One region of the Bradyrhizobium sp. USDA 4538 genome, then DNA from elsewhere that is predicted to be linked to it. Evidence: riboswitches for the same ligand, from Rfam matches in the RefSeq annotation. Region 1 holds a riboswitch; the other holds the start of a gene.
The links. A riboswitch is a leader RNA that binds a small molecule or an ion and turns the genes downstream of it on or off. The one in region 1 is predicted to bind cobalamin.
Positions count from the first base shown of each region.

Region 2: another riboswitch for cobalamin. It lies ahead of metE (5-methyltetrahydropteroyltriglutamate--homocysteine S-methyltransferase); the one in region 1 lies ahead of J2R78_RS01085 (DUF1636 domain-containing protein).

Region 1 covers NZ_JALJZE010000001.1:253,661-261,133, forward strand. The annotation lists gene cobN (cobaltochelatase subunit CobN) at 1-2,668, opposite strand, end outside; gene cobW (cobalamin biosynthesis protein CobW) at 2,668-3,702, opposite strand; gene J2R78_RS01085 (DUF1636 domain-containing protein) at 3,699-4,073, opposite strand; cobalamin riboswitch at 4,167-4,379, opposite strand; gene cobO (cob(I)yrinic acid a,c-diamide adenosyltransferase) at 4,416-5,069, shown strand; gene J2R78_RS01095 (cobyric acid synthase) at 5,081-6,529, shown strand; gene cobD (threonine-phosphate decarboxylase CobD) at 6,711-7,473, opposite strand, start outside.
Region 2 covers NZ_JALJZE010000001.1:1,279,316-1,286,788, forward strand. The annotation lists gene hemN (oxygen-independent coproporphyrinogen III oxidase) at 162-1,514, shown strand; gene metE (5-methyltetrahydropteroyltriglutamate--homocysteine S-methyltransferase) at 2,204-4,549, opposite strand; cobalamin riboswitch at 4,651-4,851, opposite strand; gene J2R78_RS05605 (nodulate formation efficiency C protein) at 6,191-7,039, shown strand.

The DNA.
Region 1 (7,473 bases):
CCGACAGCCAGGCTTCGCCGGCCGCCTCGCGCGCCTCCTCGGTGAAGACATCCGACAGCGACGCAATGCCAACGCCATAATGTCCGGGGCGAGGACCGAACACGCGCGCGATGCGCTGCCGGTAAGGATTCTCGTCCGCCTCGTCGCTGCGTTCGGACAACGCCTCCGCTGCGGCTTCGAACAACTGGGCCAGCCCTGAGAAGACGTCGCGGAACAGCCCCGACACCCGCAACGTGACGTCGATGCGCGGCCGGCCGAGCTCCGCCGGCGCGATGATGTCGTAGCCCGACACCCGCCCCGATCCATGATCCCAGCGCGGCGCGATGCCGGCGAGGTGCAGGGCCATCGCAAAGTCCTCGCCGGCGGTGCGCATCGTCGAGGAGCCCCAGAGGTCGACCACGAGTCCCTTCGGCCAGTCGCCGTGATCCTGCAAATGACGCCGCAACAGCTCCTCGGCGAGTTTCACGCCTTGGGCATGCGCCGACGGCGTCGGCACCGCGCGCGGATCGACCGCAAACAGATTACGTCCGGTCGGCAGCACGTCGCGGCGTCCGCGATAGGGCGAGCCCGACGGCCCCGGCGCCACGCGCCGCCCCGCGAGCGCATCGCGCAGCGCCGCCCTCTCCGCCTCACCGCAAGCGCCCTGCCCGAACACATGCAAGCCGTCGCCGAATTGGCTTTCCTTGAGGTCGCAGACGAAACGATCGATCTGCGGAATGGCCTCGGCCGCGGAGACCGACGCGGCGAGACCGAGATCGTCCTCCAGCCCGGCGATGCGCGCTTCGTCGCGGATCGCGGCGATCAGGCGCTGCCGCCGCGCCGGATCGAGACCGTCGGCGGTCGAATACTCATCGAGCAAGCGCTCGAGATTGCGCAAGCCTTCCGGCACCGCGGCCTTCGCGAGCGGCGGCGGCAGATGGCCGATCGTCACGGCACCGATCCGGCGCTTGGCCTGCGCCGCCTCGCCGGGATCGTTGACGATGAAGGGATAGACAACAGGCAGATCGCCGATCAGCGCCTCCGGCCAGCATGCGGGCGACAGCGCAACCGACTTGCCGGGCAGCCATTCCAGCGTTCCATGCGCGCCGATGTGGACGACGGCATCGATGGCCTGCTGCCTGAGCCACAGATAGAACGCGACATAGGCATGGCGCGGCGTGCGTGAGAGATCGTGATAGTCGGCGTCGCGCTGCCCTACCTCACCGCGCTCCGGCTGAACGGCAATGACCGATTTGCCGCAACAGATCGCAGCGAAATGAAATGCGCCGTCACGGCAATCCCGATCATCCTCCGGCGCGCCCCATGCGCGGCTGAGATCGTCCTGCAGCAGTTCGGGAAGGCCGGAAAGCGCCGCGCGATAGTCGGCGACGTTCCACGTCAAAGTCCTCCGCAAAAGAATGTCGCCTAGCGACCGCACCGGCTCAAGGTCAAATCCCGCAGCCGCGAGATCGGTCAGCAACGCCTCGACTGAAGCCAGCGCATCGAGGCCGACGGCATGCGCGATCTGATGCGGGCGGCCGGGATAGTTCGAGAGCACCAGCGCGAGCCGCTTCTCCTGTGCCGGCTTGCCGGCAAGCCGATGCCAAGCGGCCACGCGTGCGGCAATTGCAGCGACGCGCTCGGCATCCGGTCGATGCGCAAGATGCGCGAATTGCAGCTCGGGATCGCGCTCACCAGGCGATTTGAAGCTCACGACCCCTGTGAACAGGCGGCCGTCGACCTCCGGCAGCACCACATGCATCGCGAGATCGCCCGGCGACAGGCCGCGAAGCGACAAGGCCCAATCCTCGCGCCGCGCGGTCGACAGCGCGACCTGGAACACCGGGCATGATGCGGCGTCGAAGGGCGTCGTGCCGTCGTCACCGGCCGCGGAAAACGCGGTCGCATTGACGATCGCCGCTGGAGCGCATTGCGCGAACTGAACGCGCAGCCAATCGGCCACGCCCGCCGCCTTCAATGAAGTGACGAACACGCCATGAGCATCAAAGCCCCGCTCACGCAATGCATCGATCAATGCATCGACCGGTGCCGTGTCGCCGGCCGCGAGATAAGAACGATAAAACGTAACCAGCACGCGCGGCCGGCCATCCGGTGCCGGCAACGCCGCGATGGCTCCGCGCCGGGGATCGTAGACGCCGATCTCGGGAAGATCGATCTCGCCGACCACCGGCCCGGCATAGAGTCCGGACGCCAGCGCCAGTTGCGCGATCACGGCCTGAGCGGCAACCGGGCCGCCCTTGTCGCACAACACCTTCAGACGGCGCAGCGTCGAGACCGGCAAGGTCGAGAATTCATCCAGCCGCTGATCGTCGCGGCCATCGGCCGGCAGCACGACCAGGGCGATGCCGCGCTCCTTCGCCAGCCGATGCACCGCGGCCAGCCCGTATGACCAATAGGGCTCGCCGCCGATCAGCCGCACCAGAATGCCGCGGGCGTGCGAGAGCGTCCGCTCGATATAGGTATCGACCGACAGCGGATGGCGCAGCTCCGCGAGATTGGCGAGCCGCAGCGACGGCAGCGCAGCACGGCCGCGCCGCCAGCCGGCCGCGAAGGCAGCAAGATCGCTGTCGGAAAACGACAACACCACGAGATCGGCCGGATCCTGGCCGAGGTCCCTTGGCGTCGCGGTCTCCTCAAGGCCGCGGCTCTCGCGGAAGACGACGTGCATCAGACACCAAGCCGTGCCCTGATCGCGGCTTCATCGATGTCGGCATGTTCGCCGATCACGACGAGCTTCGACTGCCGCGCCCGGGCACCCCAGGGCATGTCGAACTGATGCCGCACCCGCTCGCCGACCGATTGCACCAACAGCCGCATCGGCTTGCCTTCGACCGCGATGTAGCCCTTGGCGCGCAGCACGTTCTGCTCGCGCGCCAGCCCCTTGATCGAGGCGACCAGCGCGTCGACATCCGAAACTTCCGGAAGATCGATCACGACGGAATTGAAATCGTCGTGCTCGTGTTCCTCCTCGCCATCGTGATGCGACGGCCGCGCCGCGAGATCGCTTTCCGCCGCCGCCCCGAGCCCGAGGATCACGCGCGCGTCGATCGTGCCGTCGACGACGGGCAACATCGGCACCTCGCGCGGCATCTCGGCCGCGATCACCGCTTTCGCTGCCTTGATCCCCTCCGCCCCGGCGAGATCCGCCTTGGTCAGCAGCACGATATCGGCACAGGCGATCTGGTCCTCGAACACTTCCGACAGCGGCGTCTCGTGGTCGAGATTGTCGTCCGCTGCACGCTGCGCATCCACCGCGGCCGGATCAGGCGCAAAACGGCCGGCGGCGACGGCCTCGGCGTCGGCGAGCGCGATCACGCCGTCGACCGTGATCCGCGAACGGATCTCCGGCCAGTCGAACGCTTTCAGCAGCGGCTTCGGCAGGGCGAGCCCCGAGGTCTCGATCACGATGTGATCGGGCTTCACGTTCCGCGCCAGCAACTGCTCCATCGCCGGGATGAAATCGTCGGCGACGGTGCAGCAGATGCAGCCATTGGCGAGCTCGACGATGTTCTCGGCCGGACAATTGGCGTCGGCGCACGACTTCAGGATGTCGCCGTCGACGCCTTCGCTGCCGAATTCGTTGACCAGCACCGCGAGCTTCTTGCCGTTGGCATTGCGGATCAGATGCTGGATCAGCGTCGTCTTGCCGGAGCCGAGAAAGCCGGTCACGACGGTGACCGGAATTTTGGCGAGCGTGGTCATTCTGCGGCCTCCGGCACGACGGGAAGAGGTGGAATGCGGGCGAGCGATTGCTTGCGGAAGATTTCCGGACGGCTGCGCCACGGCACGATGCCGTCGGGCGCCGCCGCATAGGCGGAGGCACCGGCGATCACATCCGCGGCATTATCAGCGGACAGTCGGCCGTAGACATAGGACCAGCGCCCCGGCGCGCTGAGCGCGACCGAGCAGCCCTGGCTGCAGGCCGACAGGCATGCGACGGGAACCAGATTGACGTCATCGGGCACGCCGGCCTCGACAAGCGCGGCATGCAGGCGTGCACCGGGCGCGAGTTCACCTTCCGCCGACGTCTGGCCGGCGCGGCAGGTGATGCAGACATGAAGTGTGACGCTCATCGCCCTTCCTGGATTGACAGCGGGAAGCGATGAGGCACACGAACCGATTTTGGACAGGTTCGTTCCCCGTCGCGGAACACCCCGTCCGCCGGTTTCACAACATGCTGCGTTGGCAGGTCTCCCGGCTTGCGGAGCAGGTTTTACCCTTCGATGCCCACCTTCCCGACTCCGTATGGAATCAGTGGCTTGGGCATCTCTCCGGTCACGGTCGCGGGGGCGGCTGCGCTTCGGGCCCGATTTAGCGGAGCCCTATCGCATTCCCTCTTCGCCTGTCGTAGGACAGGAACCAACGCAGGACCACCATTCGTCCAAGCCTCGCACTTGTCAAGCCGAAGGAATGTGATGACTTCTGATGGAAAGGACGCTGAAGACGGCGCCGTCGGCACCGATCTTTCGCCGGATGCGCGCCACGCGGACAAGATGGCGAAAAAGAAGGCCGCCCGCGACCGCATCATGGCGACCAAGAGCGGTGAAAAGGGCCTGATCATCGTTCATACCGGCGCCGGCAAAGGAAAATCGTCCTCCGCGTTCGGCATGATCGTGCGCTGTGTGGCTCACGGCTTTCCCTGCGCCGTGGTGCAGTTCATCAAGGGCGCCTGGGATACCGGCGAGCGCCGCCTGCTCACCGGGCATTTCGGCGATCTCTGTCAATTTCACGCCATGGGCGAAGGCTTTACCTGGGAGACGCAGGATCGCGCCCGCGACATCGCGGCAGCGCAAGCCGGCTGGGAAAAGGCCAGGCAGCTGATCGCGGACCCGAGCCTGCGCATGGTCGTGCTCGACGAGATCAACATCGCGCTACGCTACGATTACCTTGCGATCGCCGATGTCGTCGACTTCCTGACCACGTCGAAGCCGCCGATGACCCATGTCGTGCTCACCGGGCGCAACGCCAAGGAGGAGCTGATCGAGATTGCCGATCTGGTCACCGAGATGACGCTGGTAAAGCATCCGTTCCGCTCCGGCATCAAGGCCCAGCCGGGCGTCGAGTTCTGACGGGCATCACGATGGCGCGCGCATTGATGATCCAGGGAGCCGGCTCGGACGTGGGCAAATCGCTCATCGTCGCCGGCCTCGCCCGCGCCGCCCGACGGCGCGGCCTGCGCGTGCTGCCGTTCAAGCCGCAGAACATGTCGAACAACGCCGCCGTGACCGTCGATGGCGGCGAGATCGGACGCGCGCAGGCATTGCAGGCGCTCGCCGCCGGCGTCGAGCCGCACACCGACATGAACCCGGTGCTGCTCAAGCCCGAGACCGATGTCGGCGCCCAGATCATCGTGCACGGCAAACGGATCGCCACCGCACGCGCGCGCGAATATGCCGGCATGAAACCATCGCTGATGGGCGCGGTGCTGGAGAGTTTTGCGCGCCTGAAGCAGCGCGCCGATCTGGTGCTGGTCGAGGGCGCCGGCAGCCCCGCCGAGGTCAACTTACGCAAAGCCGATATCGCCAATATGGGTTTTGCGCGCAAAGCAGACGTGCCCGTGGTGCTGGTCGGCGACATCGACCGCGGCGGCGTGATCGCGCAGCTCGTCGGCATCAAGACGGTGATCGACCCTGATGATGCCGCGATGATCCAGGGCTTTATCATCAACAAATTCCGCGGCGATCCGACATTGTTCGATGACGGCTATCGCTTGATCGAAGAGCGCACCGCCTGGCGCGGATTTGGCGTGCTGCCCTGGTTCGTCCGCGCCGGCGAACTTCCGGCCGAAGATGCGCTCGGGCTCGGCGAGGCGCGCAAGCCGGGCCAGTGCAAGATCGCGTTCCTTGCGCTGTCGCGGATCGCCAATTTCGACGACCTCGATCCGCTGAAGCTGGAGCCCGGCGTCGATCTCGTGATGGTACGTCCGGGCGAAGCCATCCCAGGTGATGCGAAGCTCGTCATCCTGCCCGGCTCGAAATCGACCCGCGGCGATCTCGCCTTCCTGCGCGCGCAGGGCTGGGACATCGATCTCTTGGCACATCATCGCCGCGGCGGCCATGTCCTCGGCCTGTGCGGCGGATATCAGATGCTTGGTCAGACCGTCGCCGACCCTGAAGGGATCGAGGGGCCCGCCGGCGAAACACGCGGCCTCGGGCTGCTCGATGTCGCAACCACCATGACCGAACAGAAGACGCTGACGCGCGCCAGCGCGGTGCATGCCGCGACCAGCCAGCCGATCAACGCCTATGAAATCCATATCGGGCGCACCGACGGCCCGGATCGCGCGCGGCCCTTTGCATCACTCGACGGTACGGCTGAGGGCGCTGTCTCCGCAGATGGGCGCGTTCACGGCAGCTATCTGCACGGCCTGTTCGCCTCGGACGATTTCCGCAAGGCGTTCCTTGCACAACTCGACATCGCGGCGGCTGATCAGCCCTACGGCGCCAGGGTCGAGAGCGCACTCGACGCGCTTGCCGAGCACATCGAGACCCATCTCGATGTCGAAGGCCTGCTCGCGCTGGCGCGTTAAAGCGAGATGATTCCTTCTCACCTCGCCCCGCGTGCGGGGAGAGGTCGGAACGCATCGCTAGATGCGTTCCGGGTGAGGGGGAGTCTCCGCAACCGCAGCTGTCGCCGAATATGCGGATGCGGCCCCTCACCCCAGCCCTCTCCCCGTAAGAACGGGGAGAGGGAGCGCAGCGCCGTCGCAATCAGCGCGACAACACGGCGGAAAGGCGCGACCACTCGGGCTCACTGCCCGGCAAGCCGAGGCGCAGCCATCCCGGTTTCTGCTGGAAAACCCGCGACCAAATCTGGCTGCGCGCAAGCTTCTCCTGCACGGCCAACGCATCGCCGGTCTCGTAGAGCCGGAACAGCAACGTGCCACCGAGCAGCGTCCAGCCCCGCGATCGCGCCATTGCAGCGAGCCTGACGCAGTCGTCCGCGAGCCGCGCAGCCGTCGCCGTTGCCCAGTCGTGATCGAGCAACGCGCGCCGCCCGATCGCGATTGCTGCTCCCGAAACCGGCCATGGGCCCGCCCTCGCCGCAAGCGCGGCGACGTCCGCCTCGCTGCCGATCGCGAAGCCGAGGCGCAAGCCGGCAAGTCCGTAGAACTTGCCGAAGGAGCGCAGGATCAGCAGCCCCGCGTGTCCTGCTTCCGGTGCAAGGGACAGGTCAGGAACGGCGTCCGCAAAACTCTCGTCGATGACGAGCCGGCCAACGCGCGGCAGCAGTGCCAGCAACTCCCGCCGATCATGGCGTCGTCCGTCGGGGTTGTTCGGATTGACGACGATCGCAATGTCCGCACCCGCAAGCGCGGCGAGATCGGACACCTCGGCAACGTCCCAGCCGGCGGCCGACAACACCGCGGCATACTCGTTATAGGTCGGCGCCAGAATCCGCGCCCGCCCCTTGAGCGCCAGATGCGGCAGCAACTGAATCGCGGTCTGCGCACCACCCATCGCCACGATCGGC
Region 2 (7,473 bases), 1.0 Mb from region 1:
GAGCGCCTCATTGCGTCCCAAAGTGCGATGCATACGCCACGGGCATGCCCTACCAATTTCGGCATGATGGCCACGATCGTCCGACGCGATATTTGAGCCAGCGCAAAGCTTATCTGCTGCGTGTCCGGTAATCTGGCCCAAGGAGGAAGAAAGGCATCCGAATGCGACCGGACTTGGCAGACTCCTACGGGCAGCACCGGCTGCCACGCTACACCAGCTATCCGACGGCCCCCCATTTCTCAGCATCGGTTTGCGAATCCGACTACCAAACGTGGCTCAAGTCGTTGGACGCCCAGCAATCCGCATCGATCTACGTTCACGTGCCGTTTTGTCGAAAGATGTGCTGGTATTGTGGCTGCCACACGTCTGTCACGAAACGCCAGGAGCCGATCGCGATCTATGCAGCGGGACTGCGGACTGAAGCTTACCTCGTTGCAGAAACGTTTGGTCGACGGCAACCGATCTCTCATATCCACTTCGGGGGCGGTACCCCGACGATCATGACACCTGAAGCATTTGCTGATCTCGTCGGTTCGTTGCGCCATTCCTTCGCTGTCCTGCCCGATGCGGAGATCGCCGTAGAGATCGATCCACGCACGTTGAGCGAGCCGATGGCCGAGGCGCTGGGCTTTTGCGGGGTCACCCGGGCGAGCCTTGGTATCCAGAGCTTCGATCCAGTTGTTCAGCACGGCATCAATCGTCTGCAGAGCTTCGGACAGACCGCGACCTCGGTCGATCGGTTACGCCGCGCCGGCGTCGGCCGGATCAATTTCGACTTGCTCTATGGCCTGCCCCGGCAGACGGTCGCTTCGTGCCTCGACACCGTCGCCAAGTGCCTCGAGCTTCATCCGGACCGGTTTTCGGCCTTTGGCTACGCGCACATTCCTTCGTTCAAGAAACATCAACGCAGGATCGATGCGTCCAGCCTACCCGACAGCGTCACGCGCCACCTCCAGGCCGAAACCATCGCGGGAGCTTTGGTGGATGCTGGATACGTTCGCGTAGGCGTCGATCACTTCGCCTTGCCGAACGACAATCTCGCCTTAGCGAGGCAGGAAGGCGGGCTGAGGCGCAACTTCCAGGGCTATACTGACGATTGCGCTGACGTCCTCATTGGTCTGGGCGCCAGCGCCATCGGCCGTATGCAACAGGGGTTTGCCGCAAACGCGGTCTCGACCAAGGACTACCTTGCTCGCATCTCCCAGGATCGGCTCGCCATCGCAAGGGGCTATCTACTGACCGATGACGATCGCTTCCACGCCGAAATCATCGAGCGAATCATGTGCGACTTTGCGGTTGATCTTTCCGAGACATCCCGTCGTTACGGCCGAGATCCGAGATTAGCCGTTGTCGATCATTCTCGTCTCGGCAGCCTTATCGCCGATGGCGTCGTGGCGATTGATGATGGCCGGCTCACTGTAGCCCAGGGCGCAGAGTTCCTGGCCCGGTGCGTCGCATCAGTCTTCGACGCTCACCTCCTTAGGTCCGGCGCTACACATAGTCATGCGGTCTAGCGACTAAGCGAAACCCAGCGTTTCAGAATCCGAGCTCAGTATCCCCGCAACTGGGCTATGCTTTAGGATGACGACCAATCACACCGCTGAAGAGCACGCCGATCGGCATCCCGTTCGCCGCTCGTCTGCCAAGCTGTACAAGATCCCAACCAAAGCTTGGAACCCGCGGACCCAAGACTGGCGTAAGCAGGGCCTGCATCAATAGCAAGCCCGCTCATTCTTTTTCCGTCGGCAGTTTCGTATAGTCGCGTTGATCTAGCCCACCGTTTCCGGCAGGAACGCCTACCAAGGTGCGCTTTGGTGCCGGCCCATGACGGCCCGACTACCGCCCACGTCGCTCAACTCGGCAACACGTTGCGAAAATACTCATCAGCGACAAACCTTAGTGTAGATTTTTAATCCCAGGCAATATCGGCGGCATACCACGGCATAATTGAGCTCCGCTGAGCTTTTGTTTTAACTGTGGTCAGATTTTCGGCGGATGCCCTCGCCGTGATCGAACCATCGGCTGTCCTCCCTCCGCCGATGGACGTCGGTGCGATGCATAGAGCGTCGCTCCTCCCGGACACACTTCGCCCGGCCGCTAAAGGCGGCCGGGCTTTTTCGTTCCCCAAGTCCCCTCACGATCACCGACTGCGCAAAGTCCCACAAGCGATCGGCTTTCTCGACGAGAGACAACAGGCCAAGGCTCAACGGTCGACGGGAGCGGATCCAGCGCGCAGCTCGCGGGCGGCAGCGACCATGTTGACCAGTGCTGGGCGAACCTCCTCCCATTTCCGCGTCTTCAGGCCGCAGTCCGGATTGACCCAGAGCTGCGAGTCCTGCAGCCGCTTGCGAGCCAACGCCATGAGTCCCGTCATCTCGCTTGTCTCGGGCACGCGAGGAGAATGGATGTCGTACACGCCCGGCCCGATTTGATTTGGATATTTGTAGTTCCGAAACGCGTCAAGCAATTCCATCTTCGAGCGCGAGGTCTCGATCGAGATGACATCGGCGTCCATTGCAGCAATCGCATCGATGATGTCGTTGAACTCCGAGTAGCACATATGGGTATGAATCTGGGTTTGATCGGCGACGCCCGATGAGCAGATGCGGAAGCAATCCCCGGCCCAGTCGAGATAGGCCGCCCACTCCGATCGACGCGGTGGCAACCCCTCGCGCAGCGCTGCTTCGTCGATCTGGATCATGGTCGCACCCGCATTCTCGAGATCCCTGACTTCGTCTCGGATCGCGAGCGCAAGTTGGCGGCAGGCCTCGCTTCTGGGAATATCATCGCGAACAAACGACCAGTTCAAAATCGTTACCGGTCCGGTCAACATCGCCTTCATCGGCTTGTTGGTTAGTGATTGCGCGTAGCGCCACCAGTCCACGGTGATCGGCTTCGGCCGCGAGACGTCGCCAAACAGGATCGGTGGCCGAACGCAGCGCGAGCCATAGGATTGTACCCAGCCGTTTTTGGTAAATGCGAAGCCGGCGAGTTGCTCGCCGAAGTACTGCACCATGTCATTGCGCTCAAACTCGCCGTGCACGAGCACGTCCAGGCCAATGTCCTCCTGCCAACGGACAACACGCGCAGTCTCCTCCTTGAGAAACTTGTCGTATTGCCCGTCGCTCATCGAGCCTCTCGCGTGCGCCGCGCGGGCATTACGCACCTCTGCGGTCTGCGGAAACGATCCGATCGTCGTGGTCGGAAACGCCGGCAGTTTGAAGCGCTTGCGTTGGATCTCGGCACGGCTGGCAAATGGGCTGACGCGCCGTCGCATGGTCTGATTGATCGCACTCATCCGGACGGCGACATTGGCGTCACGGATCTTCGGGGAAGTTCCGCGGCGGGTGGTAACGCGCTCCGATTCCGCAAGAGCGTCGGCAACATCCTGATCGCCTGCGAGTGCCCGTGCCAAGGTCGCAAGCTCGCGAATCTTCTGAACCGAGAACGCAAGCCAGCTCTTGACATCGGAGGCAAGTTCCGTTTCGAGTTCAACATCGACCGGCACGTGAAGCAGCGAACAGGATGGGGCGATCTGTACGCGATCCTTGCCGAGCTTCGCAATGGCGGGATCGAGCCGCTGGCGCAGCGCCGACAAATTCGTCCGCCACACATTGCGACCGTCTATCACGCCGAGTGACATGACGAGTTCACTTCGCCCGGCAGCAATGATCTGATCCAATAACTCCGGCGCCCGAACCAGATCGACATGCAGGCCGGCAACAGGTAGGCGCAAGGCGGTGTGAAGATTGTCGCCAAGGTGGCCAAAATAGCTGGCAACCATGATCTTGATGGCCGGCCCTTCCTTGGCGAGCCGGTCATAGGCATGCAGCAAAGATTTTTTTGCCCCCTGATCCAGATCAAGGACCATACAGGGCTCGTCAAATTGAACCCATTCTGCTCCGCGTTTGGCCAATTCCTGCAGAACCTTGATATAGATCGGTATCAGGTCATCCAGGAGTGACAGTGGCTGGATCGCGGGATCCGCACTCTTGCCTAGCTTCAAGAAAGTGGCCGGACCGATCAGGACAGGGCGCGTCTGAAAGCCAAGGGCCTTGGCTTCCTCATACTCCTCGATAGGCTTGCGAGAGGAGAGTCTGAAAGTCTGCCCCCGATGAAATTCCGGAACCATGTAGTGGTAGTTGGTATCGAACCACTTGGTCATCTCCTGCGCGGGTGCGCCATAGCCGCGAGGTCCGTGACCGCAACTCGCATCCTGACTGCCGCTTTGTGAACCGCGTGCCATGGCGAAATACGTCTTGAGAGAAGCAGGCTCGGCTTTCGAGGCATAGACTTCCGGGATAGCGCCGACCATGACACTGGTGTCGAGCACCTGATCGTATAGCGAGAAATCGTTCGACGGAATGATGGTGACACCGAGGGATTTCTGGCGCGCCCAGTTCGCCGCACGTAGGCCGGCTGCGTCCTCGAGCAATTGCTGTTCGCTGATTCTTCCGGCCCAATAGCTTTCGAGCGCGAGTTTAAGCTCGCGTCTTGGACCGATGCGCGGCGTCCCGAGCGTGGCAACCGGAAGTGAGAGAAGAGACATAGCGTTAACCCCATGTTGGGGGCAAAGGCCATGGCGGACGCAGGCAGGAGACGTCGCGCGAGCGACGGCTGCTTGGCGCACCACCGGGACACCCCGCCCGTGGACGAACATATTGTCGGGGCAGGTCTCCTGGCTCGCGGGTCATCGCCACTGTCCGGCCTTCCCGAAGCCGCGCAGGCTTCAGTGACTCTGTTGGACAGCGGCTCGCCGCTCACAGTTGCGGGGGCAGCGCCGGCATCACCGGCTTCCCTCTTAGCTCCGGATAAAACAGGAACCGGAGAACCTCGACGACTTGGATTATCGGCAAGACAACTCCGCCGTCAACCTCTCAAATTGATGCTGCGACGTCTCCTACGTGTTGACGATGCACGGCCACTCTTGATCGCGACGTTGAAGGCACTCTCCAATCACAGATATCGGGGTGACCGTCTGCGAGGCGCGTTGGCGTCGGACCGCGTGTCAGATCATGGAAGAGACGAATGCGGCCTGGGCGATGAAGGTCACGGTGCCGAGACAGGACGCTCTTCACGCGATCCAGCTTTCGAACATTCATCGAGCCTTCGCTACGTCCCCCTTTCTCCACCAACAACCAGTGTGAATAGGCGCGCTATACGCTAAATCCGGCAGCGTACTCAGCGAGCATGTTGATCTACGACCAATCCTGGTAGGCGCCATGCGGACGTTTTTGGCGATACTGCGAAAAGCAAGCATAGTGAATCACTAACGAAAAGAGTAGCTCGCAATGAAAATGGCTGTTTGGAGTGCCCTCAGCGTCTTTGCTGCTGCCGTCTTTGCGGTCGGCCTGTTCGGCTGGATAGCAAGGCCACTTATGAACCCGGCGGTCAGACAGATGTTCTCGAACGTTTTGAGCAGTTCAAGCCGAAGCTAGCTCAACCCGAGGCTTGGCCTTCTTGCCCGGTCGATACGACTGCATGGAAGCGCAGCTCCTCCAATGTTGACTACGGCGACGAACAGATAGACGCCGGTCACGATAGCGGGCCATCACGCGAGCGGCGAATGCCATCGTCCCATCGTCTGCCTGACTTTTGAACTTGCGAGCGCCAATTCCAAATCGCTCGCCGCTGATGGGCGGCTTCGCCTCGTTATTGGCCATAAAGCGCCAAGCACAACCGGCTGAGGCACTCTCGACCTTGGCAGCAGCGGCAACGACCCCGGACCACACCGGTTCGGTGGCGGCAAACCTGCACCCAATTGTCGTCTGGCTCCTGGCAGCAAGGCTTTCAAAACTGCGCTGCTCGAAGATCCAGTGCGTGACAGGAATGAGCCACGAAAGTCGCTGCGAATAGGCTTAATGGCAACATAAATAAGGTGCGCAGGTCGGAAAGTCGACAAAGGCGGCACAAATCTGGTGCGAACTGCCTGCTATTGCCTGGCACGAAGAATGCAAGTCCTCGCTTGCCCAGGCTTCTCCTCCTGGGCTGGTCCAGCATTGCAAGTTGAAGCTTTGGCTGACCACTGAAGTTAGCGGCGCGTGACATCGAGGGACAGCGCCTGCTTGCGCGGGACATCAGCAGGTGCTCGCGTCACGTTGCCGCTAACTTCTAGCGATCTCGTAGAGCACGTCGAAGATTGTCCGCTTTGGAATTGACGCGTGCATGAGAACCAGATGGGCCGGCCGCAATGAAGAGAATGTCTGGAACGCGCGTGCTTTGGTTCTGTCTCGGTCGATCGCTGATCTGCCTGGCCGGGCTGGCAGCGACAAACAGCAACGTTCGCGCCAATGACAGCGCGCTTGTCGAAAGGGTCAAGTCAACGTGGCGAGCGCAAGACGGCGAGACTATAGAACAAATCATCTCCAAGGTCTCGAAGGTGGCTCACTTCGTCCCTCGGTCGTGGGGAGTCGCTGAAGGAATTGACCGAACAGAGTATGTGTACTTTTCCTGGACCAGGCATCAAGACAACAAATCAGACGAACAGTACGCAATCACTTGGAAGATCGCGACCGACGGAACGATCAAACTTGCATCGCCATATGCCAAGCCGATTGAATTTGGCTGGCGCGCCTTTGCGCTCTCATTGATCGCCAGTGAGGTCACCGATGGCGAAAGGGACGCAAATCTTCGCTTTCTGCACGATCCTGTTAACTTCAACTTCGTAACGACCGCACAAGGCAAGCTCGGCAATCTACTGCGGCACGGCCGGTGCCATATCATTGAGCCCGTTGCGGTGGATTACGTGGCGAAACCGAAGGACAAACCGACGAAAAAGGGTGATCTTTGGCGCGTTCTGCTTTTGGTGAACTGCAAGATCCCAGGGCCCCATTATTTTACTCACAACGGCGTCATCGCTTTCGAGAAAAGCGAAGGACAAGATTGGGAGCCTCAATCTTTTTTTGCCAAACGTATCGCAGCCTTTCCTGCAGGCTCTTGGTTCGATCGCATAGAGCCAAATGAACGAGAAACAATAGAGAGGGCGCGAAAGGCCTCGGCCAATGATCGCACAGAGCAAGATCGCGGCGCAGCTCCTTGACGCTGAGCGCCTCTGAGTAGCGGCCAAAGCAAACACGCTCGGAAACGTTGACGTGTGCTGTTCTGTCTTTGCAACAGACCGGCAGCCTCTCTCGCAGCTTGTCACAGGAAAAGGCACACAGCACTGTTGCTCGCGGCCCATTGTGCGAGAAAATCGATGCTATGATCAGACGACCACGTGCCGGCTTACGAGAACCGATTTAGCCTTCCCCGCACATACGCAGTGCGCGGACGCCAATCTACGACGAGGCCAGCTCGAAATCCCATTCTGCAGCGGACTTCGCCCAGCAGGCGTGCGCGCAGCGCATCGCTTCAACGGAAAATGGCACCCGCAGGAGCGTGAGCATAGCGACGCCGAAGGCGGCACGCGGGACCGAGTGCAGCGACGAGACCGGTTAAATGGGTACCCGGGAACGGGGCAGTGATAGCGACGCC